2 linked regions of the Methylomagnum ishizawai genome follow. The protein of the gene in region 2 binds, or shares a complex with, the protein of the main gene of each other region. Links are inferred from orthologs where the notes say so. Each region holds a gene or a part of one and is shown on either strand. Other genes may lie near its edges. The genes, in order: recC and recB.

Evidence for each region.
Region 1: the proteins of recB (region 2) and recC are in contact, whole or in part, in a cryo-EM structure (PDB 5MBV), measured with the Escherichia coli proteins. The link is inferred for Methylomagnum ishizawai from one-to-one orthologs.

What each region holds. Positions count from the first base shown.
Region 1 is NZ_FXAM01000001.1:1,993,639-2,001,644, forward strand. The notes cover bases 2,189-6,043. They hold recC (exodeoxyribonuclease V subunit gamma), read right to left. Parts: upstream 5,683-6,043; coding sequence 2,389-5,682; downstream 2,189-2,388. Other genes in these bases: egtD (L-histidine N(alpha)-methyltransferase), read left to right, coding at 2,189-2,332. Also shown: B9N93_RS24585 (hypothetical protein), read right to left, coding at 1-15; ergothioneine biosynthesis protein EgtB, read left to right, coding at 63-1,355; more of egtD, read left to right, coding at 1,352-2,188; B9N93_RS08940 (TnsA endonuclease N-terminal domain-containing protein), read left to right, coding at 6,718-7,410; B9N93_RS08945 (Mu transposase C-terminal domain-containing protein), read left to right, coding at 7,403-8,006. UniProt on the Escherichia coli protein: A helicase/nuclease that prepares dsDNA breaks (DSB) for recombinational DNA repair. Binds to DSBs and unwinds DNA via a rapid (>1 kb/second) and highly processive (>30 kb) ATP-dependent bidirectional helicase.
Region 2 is NZ_FXAM01000001.1:2,940,523-2,948,881, reverse strand. Bases 2,218-6,425 are described here. They hold recB (exodeoxyribonuclease V subunit beta), read right to left. Parts: upstream 6,045-6,425; coding sequence 2,418-6,044; downstream 2,218-2,417. Other genes in these bases: B9N93_RS12980 (PilZ domain-containing protein), read left to right, coding at 6,196-6,425; B9N93_RS12990 (MbcA/ParS/Xre antitoxin family protein), read right to left, coding at 2,218-2,354. In the rest of the region: mtnC (acireductone synthase), read left to right, coding at 1-623; B9N93_RS24740 (hypothetical protein), read left to right, coding at 624-923; B9N93_RS13005 (YcbK family protein), read left to right, coding at 920-1,510; B9N93_RS13000 (hypothetical protein), read left to right, coding at 1,563-1,787; B9N93_RS12995 (RES family NAD+ phosphorylase), read right to left, coding at 1,799-2,116; more of B9N93_RS12990, read right to left, coding at 2,160-2,217; more of B9N93_RS12980, read left to right, coding at 6,426-6,480; B9N93_RS12965 (bifunctional acetate--CoA ligase family protein/GNAT family N-acetyltransferase), read right to left, coding at 8,038-8,359. UniProt on the Escherichia coli protein: A helicase/nuclease that prepares dsDNA breaks (DSB) for recombinational DNA repair. Binds to DSBs and unwinds DNA via a rapid (>1 kb/second) and highly processive (>30 kb) ATP-dependent bidirectional helicase.

The sequences.
Region 1 (8,006 bases), 950 kb from region 2 along the record:
CAAGCTGACGCGCACCGCGCCCTTCTTTAGAATCGGGCGGGCCTTAACCGCGAGGATTGCCTATGTCCCAGGCCGAGCAGCGTCTCCCGGAATCCACGGCCACCCTTGCCGCGCTAGCCGGGCATTATCGAACCGTGCGCCTGGACACCGAAACCCTGTGTCGGCCGCTGGCCTTGGAGGATTACGGGGTCCAGGGCATGGCCGATGTCAGCCCGCCGAAATGGCATCTGGCCCATACCGCTTGGTTTTTCGAGCGCTTCGTGCTGCGGCCCTATGCCCATGCTTACCGGGTTTTCCATGCCCGTTACGACGAGCTTTTCAATTCCTATTACCAAACCGTGGGCGCTTGCTGGCCGCGGGAGCGGCGCGGAGTGCTGTCCCGGCCCACGGTAGGGGAGGTGATGGACTACCGCGCCCAGGTCGATGCCGCCATGGCGGCGCTGCTCGACGCGGTGCCGGGATCGGCGCGGGAAGAGGTCGCCGCCCGCACTTTGTTGGGCATCCATCACGAGCAACAGCATCAGGAATTATTGCTCGCCGATATCCAATACAACTTCGCGCTCAATCCCTTGCGGCCCGCGTACCGGGAAGCTCCGGCCCGGTCCGGGGACAAGGCTCCGGCTTGGCGCTGGCAGGATTACGCGGGCGGACTCCGCGATATCGGCCATGCGGGCGCGGGCTTCGCCTACGATAACGAGATGCCGCGCCATGCGGTTTATCTGCGCGGCTACCGTCTGGCCTCGCGCTTGGTCACGGGCGGCGAGTATCTGGAATTCATGCGCGACGATGGCTACCGCCGCCACGGACTCTGGCTAGCCGATGGCTGGGCCAAGGTCCGGCGCGAAGGTTGGACCGCCCCGCTGTATTGGGAATGGCGCGAGGGCGCGTGGTGGCGGATGGGCCTGGGCGGGTTGGAGCCTTTGGATTTGGAGGAGCCGGTCTGCCATATCAGCTTCTACGAGGCCGACGCCTACGCCCGCTGGCGGGGCTGCCGTCTGCCCACCGAAGCGGAATGGGAGGCCGCCGCCGCCGGGCTGGAGATCGCCGGCCAGTTCCGCGAGGCGGGCTGTTACCGCCCGGCGGTGGCCGTGGCGGCTCCAGTGGAAGGACCGGCGCAAATGTTCGGCGCTGCCTGGGAATGGACCCAAAGCGTCTACGCGCCTTATCCGGGCTTCCGGCCTTTGGCGGGTTCCCTGGGCGAATACAACGGCCAGTTCATGTGCAACCAAATGGTGTTGCGCGGCGGTTCCTGTGCCACGCCCCGCGCCCATATCCGGGCCAGCTACCGCAATTTCTTCTATCCGGGAGATCGCTGGCCCTTCACCGGCATCCGTCTGGCCGGGGACGCGCCATGACCCAGTGGCTGCGCTTCACCCAAAAAGCCGCGGGGGCGGCGGATTTTCGGGCCGAGGTCTTGTCGGGGCTGGGACAGGCGCACAAGCGCCTGCCGTCCAAGTTCTTCTACGACCGGGAAGGCAGCGCCCTGTTCGAGGCGATCTGCGCGACACCAGAGTATTATCCGGCCCGCGCCGAGGCCGCCATCCTGCGCGACCAAGCCGCGGCCATCGCCGAGACCGTGGGCCGGGATTGCGTGTTGATCGAACCGGGCAGCGGGGCCAGCCGCAAGGTGCGGCTTTTGCTGGACGGGTTGCGGCCCCGTCTCTACTTGCCGCTGGATATTTGCGGGGAATACCTGCTGGGTGCGGCCCGCGGCCTCGTCGCCGAGCGGCCCGGATTGCGGGTACACGCCGTCTGTATGGACTATGGCCAGGGCTTGGACCTCTTGGAGTCCTGCTTGCCGCCGGGCGATCACAAGCGGGTGGTGTTCTTTCCGGGTTCGACCATCGGTAATTTCGAACCCGGCGAAGCCCTGGCCTTCCTGGGGCAGGTGGCCCGGCTGGTGGCCCCGGCTGGCGGGTTGTTGATCGGGGTCGATGTGCGGAAGGAGCCGGAACAACTGCACCGCGCCTATAACGACGCCCAGGGGCTGACCCGCGAGTTCAACCTGAACCTGTTGCGCCGTATCAACCACGCTTTGCAGGCCGATTTCGATCCGGGCCGGTTCTACCATTACGCCTTCTACCACACCCGCAAGTGCCGGGTCGAAATGCACTTGGTCAGCCGGGGCGCCCAGCGGGTCAGGGTGGCGGGCGAATCCTTGGGCTTCGCCGACGGGGAATCCATCCACACCGAGAATTGCTACAAGTACACGGTGGAGGAATTCCGGGCCTTGGCGGTCATGGCCGGGTTCCGGGCGATGGGTTGTTGGCGGGATGAGGCGGGTTTGTTCAGCGTGCAGTATTTCGAGTTGAGGGGACAGGACGCGGGTTAGCGGACCGGAGGCGCATGCCGGGCAAAGCTTGGGAACCGGCGCGAATTCGGAATGGCCTATCCGGCTTGCTCCATCGCCAGTACCAACGGTCCCAACACCGCCACGGCCAAGCGCTCGAATTCCCCGTCCAAAGGATCGGTGGTCCGATACACCGCTTGGTAGTAAGCGTTGCCGCCTTCCCCCCCCACGAAATCCGAACCCGCCCACACCCCCTGGGCCTGTTCCAGCGCCTGCTCCCGCAGGGCTGCCGGGTCGAGGGCGGCCAGTTTCTTGGAGGGGGCTAATAACGCCTTGGCGTAGGTGTAGGACGTTTTCGGAAACAGCGGCAGCGGACGGCGCAATCCCGCCGCATAGGTCCGCAATAGCTGGGCCAGCTCGGTGGTCGCGTCGGCGACTGCCCCAAGTTCGATGGTTTTTTGCGGCGTGCGCAGGACCGAGCGTTTTTCCACCCCCTCCGGCGCGGCCAGGCACAGCAGCAGATGCCGCAGCCACAGCCTTACCAGTTGGTGCGGCTTGGGGCTGTCGAAGCCATATTCCAGTATCCCCAATGCCGACACCCCGGCCAGGAACCCGCGCAGCACCAGCCCGTCCGCCGCCAATTCCACCGGCAAGGGGGCCAAACGCGGCGCGTCCAGGCCATCCAGCAACTCCGGCGCGAAAGTCTCGACCAAACTGCGCTCCCGCCCATGCAGCACCAAACCGACCGGCCCGTGCGGCAACAAGCCTTGGGCTTCCGCCACCGCCAGGGCGCTGCTCCCGGCCCGGCCTTGGCGGAGGGCGTGCAGCACATCGCGGCGGATGGTGTCGCGGGCGTCGTAGCTCAGGGCGAACGGCTCGCGGATATCGAAACCGGCGTCGGCTTCTTCCAGGGTCAGGTTCAGCCGCCGCCGCAACAGATAGCGGGCCGGGTTGCTGTAGAAATACACGAGGCTGTCGGGGTCGAGCGTCCGCCATTCATCTTCCGGTTCCGGCAGCTCGGCCTCGAACAACGGCACCGGGTTTTTTTCGCCCCGGCCAATCTTGCGGGCGGCGTCCAGCCAAGTCGTGGAAAACCCCGGCAGCCGCCCATCCCCCTTGAAATAGGCCGGGTCGAACGGCTGCAAGGGATGCACGGTGACGAGATGTTGCGCCAAATCGCCGGGGTTCCCATCCGCTAGCCGCAACACCGCGCTTTGCTTCGCCACATCGACCAATTCCGACACCAGGGGCGAGGGCGGCAATTCGCTGTTGTCGCGGATGCCGCGTCCCACATAGCTGAGATACAGCCGCTCGCGGGCCGACAGCAGGGTTTCCAGGAACAGGTAGCGGTCGTCCAAACGCCGCGAACGGTCGCCCCGGCGCGGATGGCGCGAGGTCAGGTCGAAGCCGGGCGGATGGAAATTGCGCGGGAAGGTGTCGTAGTTCAACCCCAGCAGCGCGATGACCCGGAACGGTAGGCTGCGCATCGGCACCATGGCGCAGAAAGTCACATCGCCGGTGAGGAAACCCAGTGTGCCCGCCGCTTTGCCGAGCCGTCCCGCCAGCCAGCTTTTCACGGTGCGGGCGGCGAGCGGGTCGCGGAAGCGGGCCTGTTCCGCCGTGTCGCGCAGGGTGTCGATATGATTCCGCAATTGAGCGAGGACGGCTTCGTCGTCGCCGCGGGGGTCGAACATCCGGTCGATGAACAGGTTCAGGGTTTCGGCCCATTCCGCTGGGGAACGCTCGCCCTTCAGCCGTTCGGCCCACTCGAACAGGGTTTCCAGGAATTCCGCCAAACCGCCCAGGATCAAAGCCCGCCCGCCCTCGATATCGTCGAACGGCATCGCGCCCTCGAATAAAGGCGGGGCCGAACCCGCCACTTCACACGGCAGCGCATAGCCCAACATCAGGCGTTGCACGGCGTCGCGCCAGGTATGGCGCGGCGTTTCCGGCAATTCATAGGCGGCTTTGTGGGCAGCGTCGCGGCCCCAGCGGGCACCCACCGCCCGCGCCCAAGCGTGGATTTGCGGCAGATCGTCGGCGGACAGGCCGAAGCGGCGCAGGATGGCGGGCTGTTCCAGATGGGCCAGGGTGGCATCGGCGCTGAACCGGCTCTCGTGCAGATCCAACAGGCTCAGGAAATTTTCCAACAAGGGATGGCGGTGGGCCAAGCCGCGGTCGGCGATGCTGAATGGGATGCGGGTGGCGGTGCGGCTCCCGGCGAATACGGCTTCGATATAGGGCGTGTATTTCTCGATATCCGGGGTCAACACCGCCACATCGCCGGGCTGGAGGCTGGGGTCGGCGTCGAACCAAGCCAGGAGATGGTCGCGCAGGACTTCCACTTCGCGCATGGCCGAGTGGCAGACGTGGATTTGTACGGAGCGGTCGGCGGCGGCGATTTCGGCTTTTTCGGTGTTCTTGCGGTCGATCAATTCCAGGATATCGGCTTGCAGCAGGTGGAGCAGGGTATCCCGCTCGGGGTTTTCGTCGAAATGGTCGTCGGGCTGGGCGGTGTCGGCCAGGGCGTCGAAGAATTCCCGGCCTTGCTTGCCCAAGGAGGCCAGCAGGGGATGTCCCACTTCTAGGTATAAATCCTCGGGTCGGCGCTCCCCGGCCAGCTTGCCGATTTCACGTGGATCCCGGATTTCGCCCCAGTATTCGCGGCAAGGATTGAGGGTGTAGAGCGCCACATCGCAATAGTTTCCCAGCGCCTTCAAGAGTTCGGTGAACATCGGCGGCAAGGCCGATACCCCGAACACGCTGAGCCGCTCCGGCAGGGCGGGCCGCGACCTATCGGGCAATTTTTCCCCGGAACCCACCGCCTTGATCCGCGCCAATAATTGCCGCATCCACCGCGCCCGATGCGCCGCCGTTTCACCAGCCACCAGATCGCGCCACAGCAGCGCCTGCCAAGCCTCGTCGCCGTCCAGGTCCAGCAGTTGATTGTTTTCCCAAGCGCTGATCCAGTCTTCCCGGTACATCAGATATTGGTCGAACACATCGGCGATCCGCGCCGCCAGATGGAAGCGGCGCAACTCGCCCCCGCCCTGGAGATACCCGGCGAGGCGCGGGGCGCGTTCGAGGTTCTCGGGTAGGTCCAGCCAAGCCATGATGCGGAAGGTCAGCACCTCGGTGGCGAAGGGCGAGCGGCGCGGCAGTTCGCCGAACAAGCGGCGGCGCAGTTCCCAGATGAAGGCTGCGGGCAGGATGAAATCGACATTGGCGCAGATGCCCAGTTGGTCGGCCAACCGCAGCGATATCCAGCGGCCCATGCCGAGGCTTTGCACGACCATGACGTCGGGCTGGAACGGGGAGGACGGCGGGCGGTGTTGTTGGGCCAGGAGTTGGGCGAGGATTTCGAGTTTGTCGGCTTGGTAGAGGCGGAGCATAGGGGGAAGGGTGCGGTGGGTTAAAGCAATCCTTGGCGGTGGGCTTCGTACCAGACGAAGGGGCTGCGGCGCTTCCTGAACTTGAAGTATTCGATATCGCCACTCAAGAATGCGATACGAAGTCCATCGCGAAAGCGAGGGAAATGCCGTGTTTGTCCATATTGATCTTATCTTTGGCGGGGTCGAATTCGATAAGCATCGGCTGGTCTGGCCCATATCGCTTTGATTTCTCCAAGGTTGGTTTGATGCAATCAAGCCTTCCCCGGCTTGGCCCCCCGATCCAACTTCCGATACCCAATCGCCTCGCTCAAATGCGCCACCGAAATCTGTTCCGTCCCCGCCAGATCGGCGATGGTCCGCGCCAGTTTCAAAATGCGGTGATAGGCCCGGTGCGATAGTCCCAACTTCTCGATGGCGTGTTCCAACAGCCGGTGGCCCTCGTCGCTGACCGCGCACACCCGCTTGACCTGCTGCGGCGTCATCCAGGCATTGGGCCGCCCGCTGCGCTCCAGCGCCAGGGCGCGGGCCTTCGTCACCCTGGCGCGGAGGGTGGCGCTGGTTTCCTCGCCGCCGGGCGTGCCGTGGCGCAGCATTTCATGGGAGACGCGGGGCACCTCCAGATGCATATCGACCCGGTCCAGCAAGGGACCGGAAATCCGCCCCCGGTAGCGCAGGATTTGCTCGGGCGAGCAACGGCAGCGCCCCGAAGCATCGCCCAGATAGCCGCAAGGACAAGGATTCATGGCGGCGACCAATTGGAACTTGGCCGGGAAATCCACCTGCCGCGCCGCCCGTGAAATGGTGATGGCCCCGGTTTCCAAGGGTTCGCGCAGGACTTCCAGCACCTTACGGTCGAATTCCGGCAGTTCGTCGAGGAACAACACGCCATTGTGCGCCAGCGAGATTTCCCCCGGCTTGGGATTGCCGCCGCTGTGACTTTCGGAAATAGATGCGACTGACATAGGAAAAATTCAATCAGTTAGCTATGCTTTACCGGAAATAGCTGCAACAGATTTACCGGAAATAGCTGCGACCGTGTCTAAAAATACCGAAAATAAATGCGACTGTGTTGAGGTTTCCCAGGTACGCAAAATTGGCCCTACCCGCCGCAGCGTATCCGGCGTGTATATGTTCCGTGGAAAAACGCCGATCCAATTCGAGTCCACGCTGGAGCGGGACTTTGTGATCCGCGAGGAATTCTCCCTCGCTGTCCAGCGGGTGGTTCCACAACCATGCCAAATTCCATTTTTAACCACGAAAGGTCGGACGTACAAGTACACGCCTGACTTCCTGGTCGTTTACGGACCGGGTTCCTGCTACTCCAAGCCAAAATTGGTCGAGATTAAACCGGAAAAGGAGTGGCGTGCTCATTGGCGGGAATGGCTTCCCAAATGGAAGGCTGCATGGAGATATGCCAGCGATCTTGGCTGGGACTTCCATATTCATGACGAAACTCGAATTAGAGACCGGACGTATCAAAACATAAGGGATCTTGACCGTTATAAACGAATGAGGTTCGGCGACGAGAAAAGCCGGGCGGTTATCGAGATCGTCCTTCAGGCTGGCCGTATCCCGCTTCACCAGCTTCTTACTAATAGCAGCATGGGCGAGAACCCAATGGAGAATGTCGCCCATATATGGCATCTGTTGGCGGTCCGTCAACTCGATTGCGATATGTCGGGTCCTTTAAACGACTCCACCATGCTTTGGATTCCCGGCAATGAGTAAAAAAAACCAGAATGCCCAATCGGCACCGACCGGTCTCAAGCTATCGCGCCAGAAGATTGATATTCGGGAGGGCAATTTAGTTGGGTGTGACGGTGTGGTCTATCGTATCAGCGATGTCATTGATTTTGAATCGATCCTAGCCATCAATGTTGAAACGGGGCGCAAATGCCCCTTATGCATAGGCGATTTGATGCCTATGGAATCTTTGGAAACTGGCGATCCCCCTCGCCCCGAGGTGGATATAGACGAAATCGCCGATGCGGACTGGAAGATCGCCGAGCAACGTTTTGCCGCTATCGAACCCCTGATCAAGCATCCGAACCTTAAACGCCACGATGTTGACTCCCGCGCCAAGGCGTTGGGGATTCATCCCACCACCCTCTATCGTTGGATAACCCTATATACCGCTTTCAGAAGCCTATCCACCCTGATTCCCAAAAAGCGTGGTTGGAAAACAAATGGAAGCCGCCTTTCCAAATCTGCCGACGCTATCGTCGAGGAAGTTATCAATAACTATTACCTCACAATACAACGCCCGACCGTTAAGGAAACCATCAAGGAAATCAACCACCGCTGTGATTTATGCGGCACAAAGC
Region 2 (8,359 bases):
AGGATGTGCTGTTCCCCTATGCCCGCGAACGCTTGCCAGGATTCGTCCGCGCCCATGGCGACGATCCCGAAGTGGTGCGTTTGCTGGACGAAACCAGTGCGTTGGGCGGTTTCGCGCCGGAGTGTGAACGGGCTATCGCCCAGCTTTTGGCTTGGATCGCGGAAGACCGCAAAGCCCCGCCGCTCAAGGCGCTGCAAGGGATGATCTGGGCAGAAGGCTATCGTTCCGGCGCGTTCTTCGGCCATGTCTACGAGGATGCGGCGCGGAAGTTGAAGGAGTGGCACGCGGCGGGGCTGGCCCTGTACGTGTTTTCCTCCGGCTCGGTCCAGGCTCAGCAACTGCTGTTCGCCCATACCGGATATGGCGATTTGACGCCCTTGTTCTCGGGTTATTTCGATACCCGCACCGGCCCCAAGCAGGCGCCGGATGCCTACCGGGCAATCGCCCGCCAGATCGGCCTGGAACCCGGCGCGATCCTGTTCCTGTCCGATATCGTCGCCGAACTGGACGCGGCCCGGGCGGCGGGATTCGCCACCCGCTGGCTGGTGCGCGGCCCGGCCCGGCCCGGTCCTGCAATCCACCCCGCCGTGCCGGATTTCGACGCCATCGCGGAAATAGCCTGATTGTCCGCCAATCCATTGTTTTTCATGCTGTTTTTGTCCATTCCCGGAGTCCTTGGTCCACGGCGGGCCGGTTCCGGGGTGGCGCGGTTCGTGCTTTGTAGTTCGTCGCAATTAAAGGTTGATCCTGCCGTGGCTTTCCAAGTAAAGTGCCCGGCTTTCGACCAGGGAAATATTTCCCGCCCAAGTATCGAAGAATTCCCCGCCCAACCGCACCCGCTTGTGTCAGGGGGCTACGGAGAATTCCTCGATGCTTATGCGAAGACCGCTTGCTTCTTTTCCATCGAAGAGGACTTCCCGTGAGCAACCCATCCAAACTCGTCCTGGACCGCCAGGATTTTCCGGTCCGTGGCCTGTCGCGCCGCGGTTTCCTTAAGCGGGCGGGTGCCGCCGCCGTCGGCGCGATGCTGTTGCCCTCCGCCGAGGCCGTCGCCAAGAGCTTCAGCCGCGAACGCCTGCTCTCGTTCCATAACGTGAATACCGACGAGGAGATGAACATCCTGTGCTGTCCCGAGCAGCAATACGATGCCCGTCTCCTGGAACGCCTCAACTATTTCCTGCGCGACCACCACGCCGAGGTGTCCCGGCCCATGGACCCGGCTTTGTTGGACCTTCTCTTCGCCGTGTCGGTCTTCACCGGCAGCAACGGCACGTTCAAGATCATTTCCGCCTACCGCTCGCCCGAAACCAATAGCTGGCTCCGCAAGATCAGCCACGGCGTGGCCGAGCATTCCATGCATATCGAAGGCAAGGCGGTGGACATCCGCATGACCGACGTGGATACCCACACCATCCGCCGGGTGGGTTTGGCGCTGCAACAGGGCGGAGTCGGTTATTATCCACGCCATGATTTCGTGCATCTGGATACCGGCGACGTGCGCTCCTGGTAAGCGGGACCGGCCTTGATCCCTCGGCTTTTTTGAATTTTAAGGAGTAGCAGCGATGCGTATCGACGAAGATGGCAATATGGAACTGAGCGCCGAGGAGAATCAATCCTTGATGGACGAACTGGATATCCCGGAAGAGGAATACGACGATCCGCCGGTCGAGATCGAGAGCGTGGGGATGGAGGGCGGCGCGGCCACCTTCACCGCCACCAACACCAAGACCGGCAAGACGGTGACTTTGGTGTTCGATTTAATGGGCGAAGGGGATTTTGAGGGATAACGCCGCTGGGTTCAGCGCCGGAGCCGTGGGTCGAAGGTGAAGTTGGAAGGTTCGCCGATCCGCAGCTGGGCGAAATCCCGGTGCGCCGGATTGAGGAGATCGTTGGTTTCGGTGGGAATAATCGCGGATGGAACCGCCAGATATTCTACCGCCAGCAAACCGCTATCCGTATGGACCAGGATTTCCAGTGCCGCCAGGGATTGGGTCGCGGCGGTATAGACGACCGCACTTTCCTTGTGATTCCAGCGCCCGCCATACCGCCGGGCATCCTCGCCATCGAACGCCCCGGCCCCGTGCGCCGTTTGGCATAACCACCAAGCCCGGATCAACTGAAAACCCCGTGTTCCCCCACCACCCCAGCATGTCATCGACCTAGGCCGCGCCGTTGTCGGTGTCGAGCAAGGCCAGGGGAGTCGTGCCATCCAGGGCGCGGTTGGGGCGGTGCAGCCATTCCGATGCTTTATCCCGCGCACCCAAGACCCGTTTGGCGTGGGCCAATATCCGGCCAAGGCGGTCTGATTCCCCCGATGCCCGCACAAGAAAACCGATGGGTTCCATGTTTGCCATGGTGCGACCTCCGATGAATACCAGGGGATAGGGTAAACCAATCCGGTGGGGCGGGACATCCCGCTATCCGATCACCCCATCCAATCCCTCCACCAAGGCCAACCCCGGCCTATCCCAGTAAATCCCGGTCTTCTGCCCCGGCTTGATGCCGCGCAGGAACAGGTAGAACACCCCGCCGAAATCCCGCCCGTAGTCGTAGCCCGGCAGCCGTTGTCCCAGATAGCGGTGCAGAGCCACGGTATAGATCAGGTATTGCAGATAATAATGGTCGCGGGCGATGGCCGCGCCCAAGCGGGCCGGGGCGTATTTGGCATAGGCGTTGCCGAGCCAGTTGGATTTGTAATCCGCCAGGTAATAGCGCCCACCCGCCTCGAATACCAGATCGATGAAGCCCTTCATATAGCCTTCGATGTACTTGAAATCCAGGTGCCGCGCCGCCTGGGCGAAGCGCGGGTCGCAGCCGTGCTCCGGGTTTTCCAACAGTTGTTGGAACCGCCGCCCCGAACCGCCCCGGATCGTATAAGTGAATTCCATTTCCACCAGCCGCTGTTCCGGCGGGATCGCGCCCAAGCGCACGCCTTCCTTGTTGAGCGGGGTCGCCAGCAGGGCTTCGATGTTCTTGCGGACGGTGGCGGTCCAGGCTTCGTCCAGGCCGTGGGCCTTGAGCTTGCGTTTCACCCATTCGCCCAGTTTGTCGCCGTCGGGATGGGTGAAATCCCAATCCTCCAGGATGGCGTGCAAACACGTCCCGGCCTTGGCCCCGCGCGGGAAGGCGAACATGGAATCGCTGGCCGGTACTTCGTCGTCGGTGTCGGGTTCGGCGGACAGGTCGTAATCGGGGTCTTCGCTGTGGCGGCCGGTGGCGAGCCCGGTGAAACTGCTCATGCGCCAACTGGGATAAAGCCCTTTGCGTGAAAAGCCACGGGCCGCGGGTTCCGGGGCCGGGTCGATGTCGGCGGCGCGATAGTTCAATGGCGCGCAATCCAGGGGTTCCACACTGGCCCCGCCGTCCAGTTTGGCCGCGAACGCTTGCACATCCTTGAGGATCAGGGGATGGCCGCCTTGCGCGAGCCGTTGTGCCAGCGCGGCGGCGGGATCTGCGGCGACGTCGATCCCGGGATTGCCGTGCAACAGCCAGCCCAGGGCGGTGGTATGCAAGCCTTCGCCCGGATCGCGCCCGTTCCGCACATCGCCCCACACCACATGGCAGCGGTAGATAGCGCGGGTCAGCGCTACATACAACAGCCGGAGCTTCTCCGACATTTCCTCCAACACCGCCTGGGCGCGGTGGGTTTCGATCTGGGGCGAACCCAGGTCCAGCACTGGCTCGCAGCCGTCGTGGAACAGGATGGCCGTGGCGAGGCGCTGCATCAAGCGCCCATCCCAGACGAAGGGACAGAACACGATGGGATATTCCAAGCCCTTGCTGGTGTGGACGGTGACGATCTTCACCCGCTGGGCGTCGCTTTCGAGGCGCAGTTGGGCGGCTTCGCCGGCTTTCGCGGTTTGGCGGAGGGTATGGCCGAACCAGGTCAACAAGGTGTCGATACCGGCTTTGCGGCGGCTTTCGACTTGCAGTAGTTCGGCGAGGTGCAAAAGGTTGGTCAGGCGGCGTTCGCCGTCGCGGTAGTCGGGAAGGTTCCGGGTGACGCCCGTTTCCTCGAACCAGCGCCGGAACATGGGCATGAAACCTTCGCGTAACCAGAGCTGATGATAAGTCTGGAAGCGCTCGAACAGTTTTTCCCAGCCCGGTTCGTCCTGTTGCAGCCGGTGGATGGCGTTGGCGCTATAGCCCATCACTTCGGTGGCGAGGGCGGCTTTCATCAGGGATTCGCGGCCCGGCGACGCGATGGCGAGCAGCACCCGTTCCAATTCCAAGGCTTCGCCGCTCTCGAACACATTGTCCTGGCCCTGGCGCACGCTGGGCACGCCGCACAGGCGCAGGGCCGCCTCGACCTGCCGGGCTTGGTGGTGGGTCGCCACCAGGACGGCGATATCGCCGCCGTTGAGCGGGCGCTCGCCCAGGCGGTTATGGCCCGCCGCCGCGCCACGCAAGAGCCGGGCGATGGCGTGGGCCGTGCCTTCCGCCGCGAGGCTGGCGGCGGTGCCTTTGCCCAATGGAACCGGATCGCCTTCTTTATCCTGCTCGGCGGGCAATATCAGGAAACGCAAGGGTTCGCCGCCATCGTCCGGGATGCGCAGCGGCTCGCGGGCGCGGTGGGCGGGCGCGACTTCCGGGTAGGGGATATCGTCCAGCAGGAACGGGCGCTCCCGGCCCAGGAACAAGGCGTTCACCGCCCGGATCAAGCCGGGTTCGGAACGCTGGTTGCGCATCAGCGTCCCGCGCCGGATGTTGTCGGCCCCGCGCGCCTCCAGATAGCTGAACACGTCCGCGCCCCGGAAACCGTAGATCGCCTGCTTGGGATCGCCCACGAAGAATACCGGCTGGCCGCCATCGCCGTACACCCGGCGGAAGATGCGGTATTGCACCGGGTCGGTGTCCTGGAATTCGTCGATCAGGGCGGCTTGGTAGCGGCGGCGGATGGTCGCGGCCAGCCGTTCGCCCTGTCCGGCGTCCAGCGCCGTCGCCAGCCGGTTCAGCAAATCGTTGTAGGAGAACACGCGGGCCAGGGTCTTGCGCCGTACTAATTCCTTGTCGCAGAAGTCCAGCAAGCGCGGTTTCAAGGCCAAGAGCCGGGCGGCATAGGCGGTGCGCAAACACTCGGCGGCGCTCATGAGGGCTTGGCAAGCTTCGCAGAACGGATGCTGCGGCGGCTCGTGGCCCTTGTTCATGCAGGTCGCCAGGGTGGCCGCGCCCAGCTTGGTGATGCCTTCGGGCAGGGCGAGGCTAGGCAGGCCCGCCGTACCGTCCAGCGGCCAGGGCGCGAGATAGGCGTCGGCCTCGGCCAGCCACAGTTTGAGCTTGGCGGCGGTGATCTTCTTGCCATTGAAGCCGCGATGATTCAGCAGCAATGCCGCAATGCCCGCCCGGTCTCGATGCCAAGCCAGGGCGGTCCGCCGCATGGCGGCGTGGAAGGCGGCTTCCAGCGCCGCCGTGTCGGCCCGGTCCTCCGCGCCCAGCACTTTCAAAAAGGGCTTGCCGACATGCCCGGCGATTTCCCCCAGCCAAAGATCGGGCGATTGCTTTTGTTCGAGCAGGAACCCGGCCCAGGCTTCCGCGGCGGGATAGACTTCGCACCGCCAAAAATCATCGACGATTTCGCGCAGCAACTCGGTTTCGTCGGGCAGGATTTCGCAATCGAAATCGCTGCCCGACTCGAAGGCGCTCTCGCTCAGGAGCCGCTGGCAGAAGCCATGGATGGTGAACACCGCCGCCTGGTCGAAACCGCCGATGGCGCGGGTCAAGCGCCGGATCGCCAACGCTTTGTTGGGGAGGTGGAATTCGAGCATGGCGCGGCAGAATTCGTCGCCATTGGCATCGCCGGTTTCCAACGCCGCTAGTACGTCCCTGAGACGCTTGCGGATGCGGTCCTGTAGCTCGGCGGTGGCGGCTTTGGTATAGGTCACGACCAGGATTTGATCCACGCTCAAGCCGGGTTCCAGGATCAAGCGGGTGTAAAGCCCGGAAATGGTCCAGGTTTTGCCGGTGCCGGCGCTGGCCTCGACCAGGGTGAGCCCGGAGAGTTCGGCTTGATAGACGTTGAATTCAGAGTTGGGCGAGATGGCCATATATGGGTCCGATTAGGGATGCGTTAAAATAAGCTTTGGGTCATGAAAGTCTTGCCAAAACCCTTATCGGGCGCGGTTATAGTCATTCCAGGGATGCATGGCTCGCTGACGTTCAATAATCATTATAAAATCGCTATAAAAGGAGGGTGTCATGTATGCAAATCGTAGACAACATTATCGTCGGCCTTTCAGGTCCACCGCCTTGGTCCTCCGGCAAGGAGGCTCGCCGCAATTATGCGTGCGGGATTTGTCTCTGGATGGCTGTGGGGGTTATTTCAACGGCGACCCCCTGTTGGAGGCCGGTAGCGTGGTACGGATGAAGCTACCCAGCCTGGACCTTGAAGTCTGGGCCACCTTGACCCGGCTCACTCCCCTCGACAAAGGCCGGTATTATGCCGGTTTCCATTTCGACCCTTCGACCCGGAAGCCGGTGTAGGCGGGCAAGGCGCGGTTTCCAGGTCTAAATCCCAGGGCGAGCCTGCCATCCCATAAATATCGGCTCGAACCGCTTCCCCTTTCGTCCTGGCGGAGCCGATGCGATCCCGGTCGCGTCCATTCCGCAGCCCTGTTGAACACTTGCCGACACCGAGGAAGCCGAGCGCCGGGCCGGGGCAGGGCACACCGATCCAAAGATTACGGAACGGGTCTACAACCGCAAGCCGGGGAGGGCGAAACCCGCCGGGAAGGAATGATTTTCGGAATTTTTTTCGGAAAAACAAAAAGGCCTAAGTACAGGACAAAATCTTCAAAGCCCAGATGAAGTTGGCGAATTTTTCGGCGAGGTTCAAGACGGTGTTGCGAAGGAAGTCGAGTCCGTGGCGGAAGAGGGACTTTATAGTGGACCCCGTTTTCCGGACAGTCATTTAAGATGGTGACGGTGGAGAAACCGGAGTCAAAAGTGAGCGAGAAGAAACGCAAGGTGTTCAGTGGGGAATTCAAGGCGAAGGTGGCCTTGGAGGCGATTCGGGGGGTGAGCACGGTCAACCAGATCGCCCAGGAGTTCGGGGTGCATCCGACCCAGGTGGGGCTGTGGAAGAAGGAACTCCAGGAGCAGGCGGGAAGCCTGTTCGAGGCCAAGCGGGGTCCGAAGGTGGTGGACGAGTCGGCGAGCGCCGAGCGGCTGTACTCGGAGATCGGGCGGCTGAAGATGGAATTGGACTGGTTGAAAAAAAAGTCCGGGATCGGCCACTGAGGGAACGCCAGGGCTGGATCGACCGGGGAGGGCCATTAGCGCCGAGCCGTCAGTGCGCCTTGGCGGGGGTGTCCCGCTCGGCGCTGTACGCGCCCCGCCGCGAGCGTGAGCCCAGCGCCCGGGACCTGGAACTCCTGGCGCTGATCGACGCGGAATACACCCGGCATCCGTTCTACGGCAGCCGCCGGATGGTGCGCCACCTGCGCGACCTGGGGCACCGGGTCAACCGCAAGCGGGTCCAGCGGCTGATGCGGAAGTTGGGGCTGGCGGGAATGGCGCCGGGGCCGAACACCAGCCAGCCGCATCCCCGGCACAAAATCTATCCCTATCTGCTGCGCGGCGTGGAGATCGACCGTCCAAACCAGGTCTGGTCAGCCGACATCACCTACGTGCGTTTGCCGCGCGGTTTCGTCTACCTGGTGGCCGTGATCGACTGGTACTCGCGCAAGGTGCTGGCGTGGCGGGTCTCGAACACGCTGGACAGCGGCTTCTGCGTGGACTGCCTGGCACAGGCGCTGGGTGCCTACGGTGCCCCGGAGATTTTCAACAGCGACCAAGGCTGCCAGTTCACTTCGGACGCCTTCACGGGAAAGCTGAAGGAGCACGGCGTCGCCATCAGCATGGACGGGCGCGGGCGGGCCCTGGACAACATCTTCGTCGAACGGCTGTGAGCGGCGGACCTGCCTAACACCCTGAATCGGGATGTTAGGAAAATAATCCGCTTAATGTCACGAATAACGCACGCAAATCAAAATACAGTCCGATAGTTTTGACAATAAAAAGAACAACTCGCCACTCCCGCTATTCATTCAACGCCCCGGATAAAAGCGCCTTGCTGACCCACATCAAACCCGCATCTTCCGGGCTGATCCGGCTGGCGAAACCCAGCTTCTTCATCAAGCCCAGCATCTTGGTATTGTTCGCCAACACCTCGCCTTCCAAAGCCACATAACCCTTATCCCGCGCCGCTTCGATCAGGCTGTGCATCAAGCGCGTGCCCAGGCCGTGCTGTTGCCAGCCGTCGGCGATGACCAGGGCGAATTCGGCGGTGCGTCCATCCGGGTTGGTGGCGTAGCGGGCCACGCCCAGCGCGGTTTCGCGCCCGTCCTGCACGGTGGTGGCG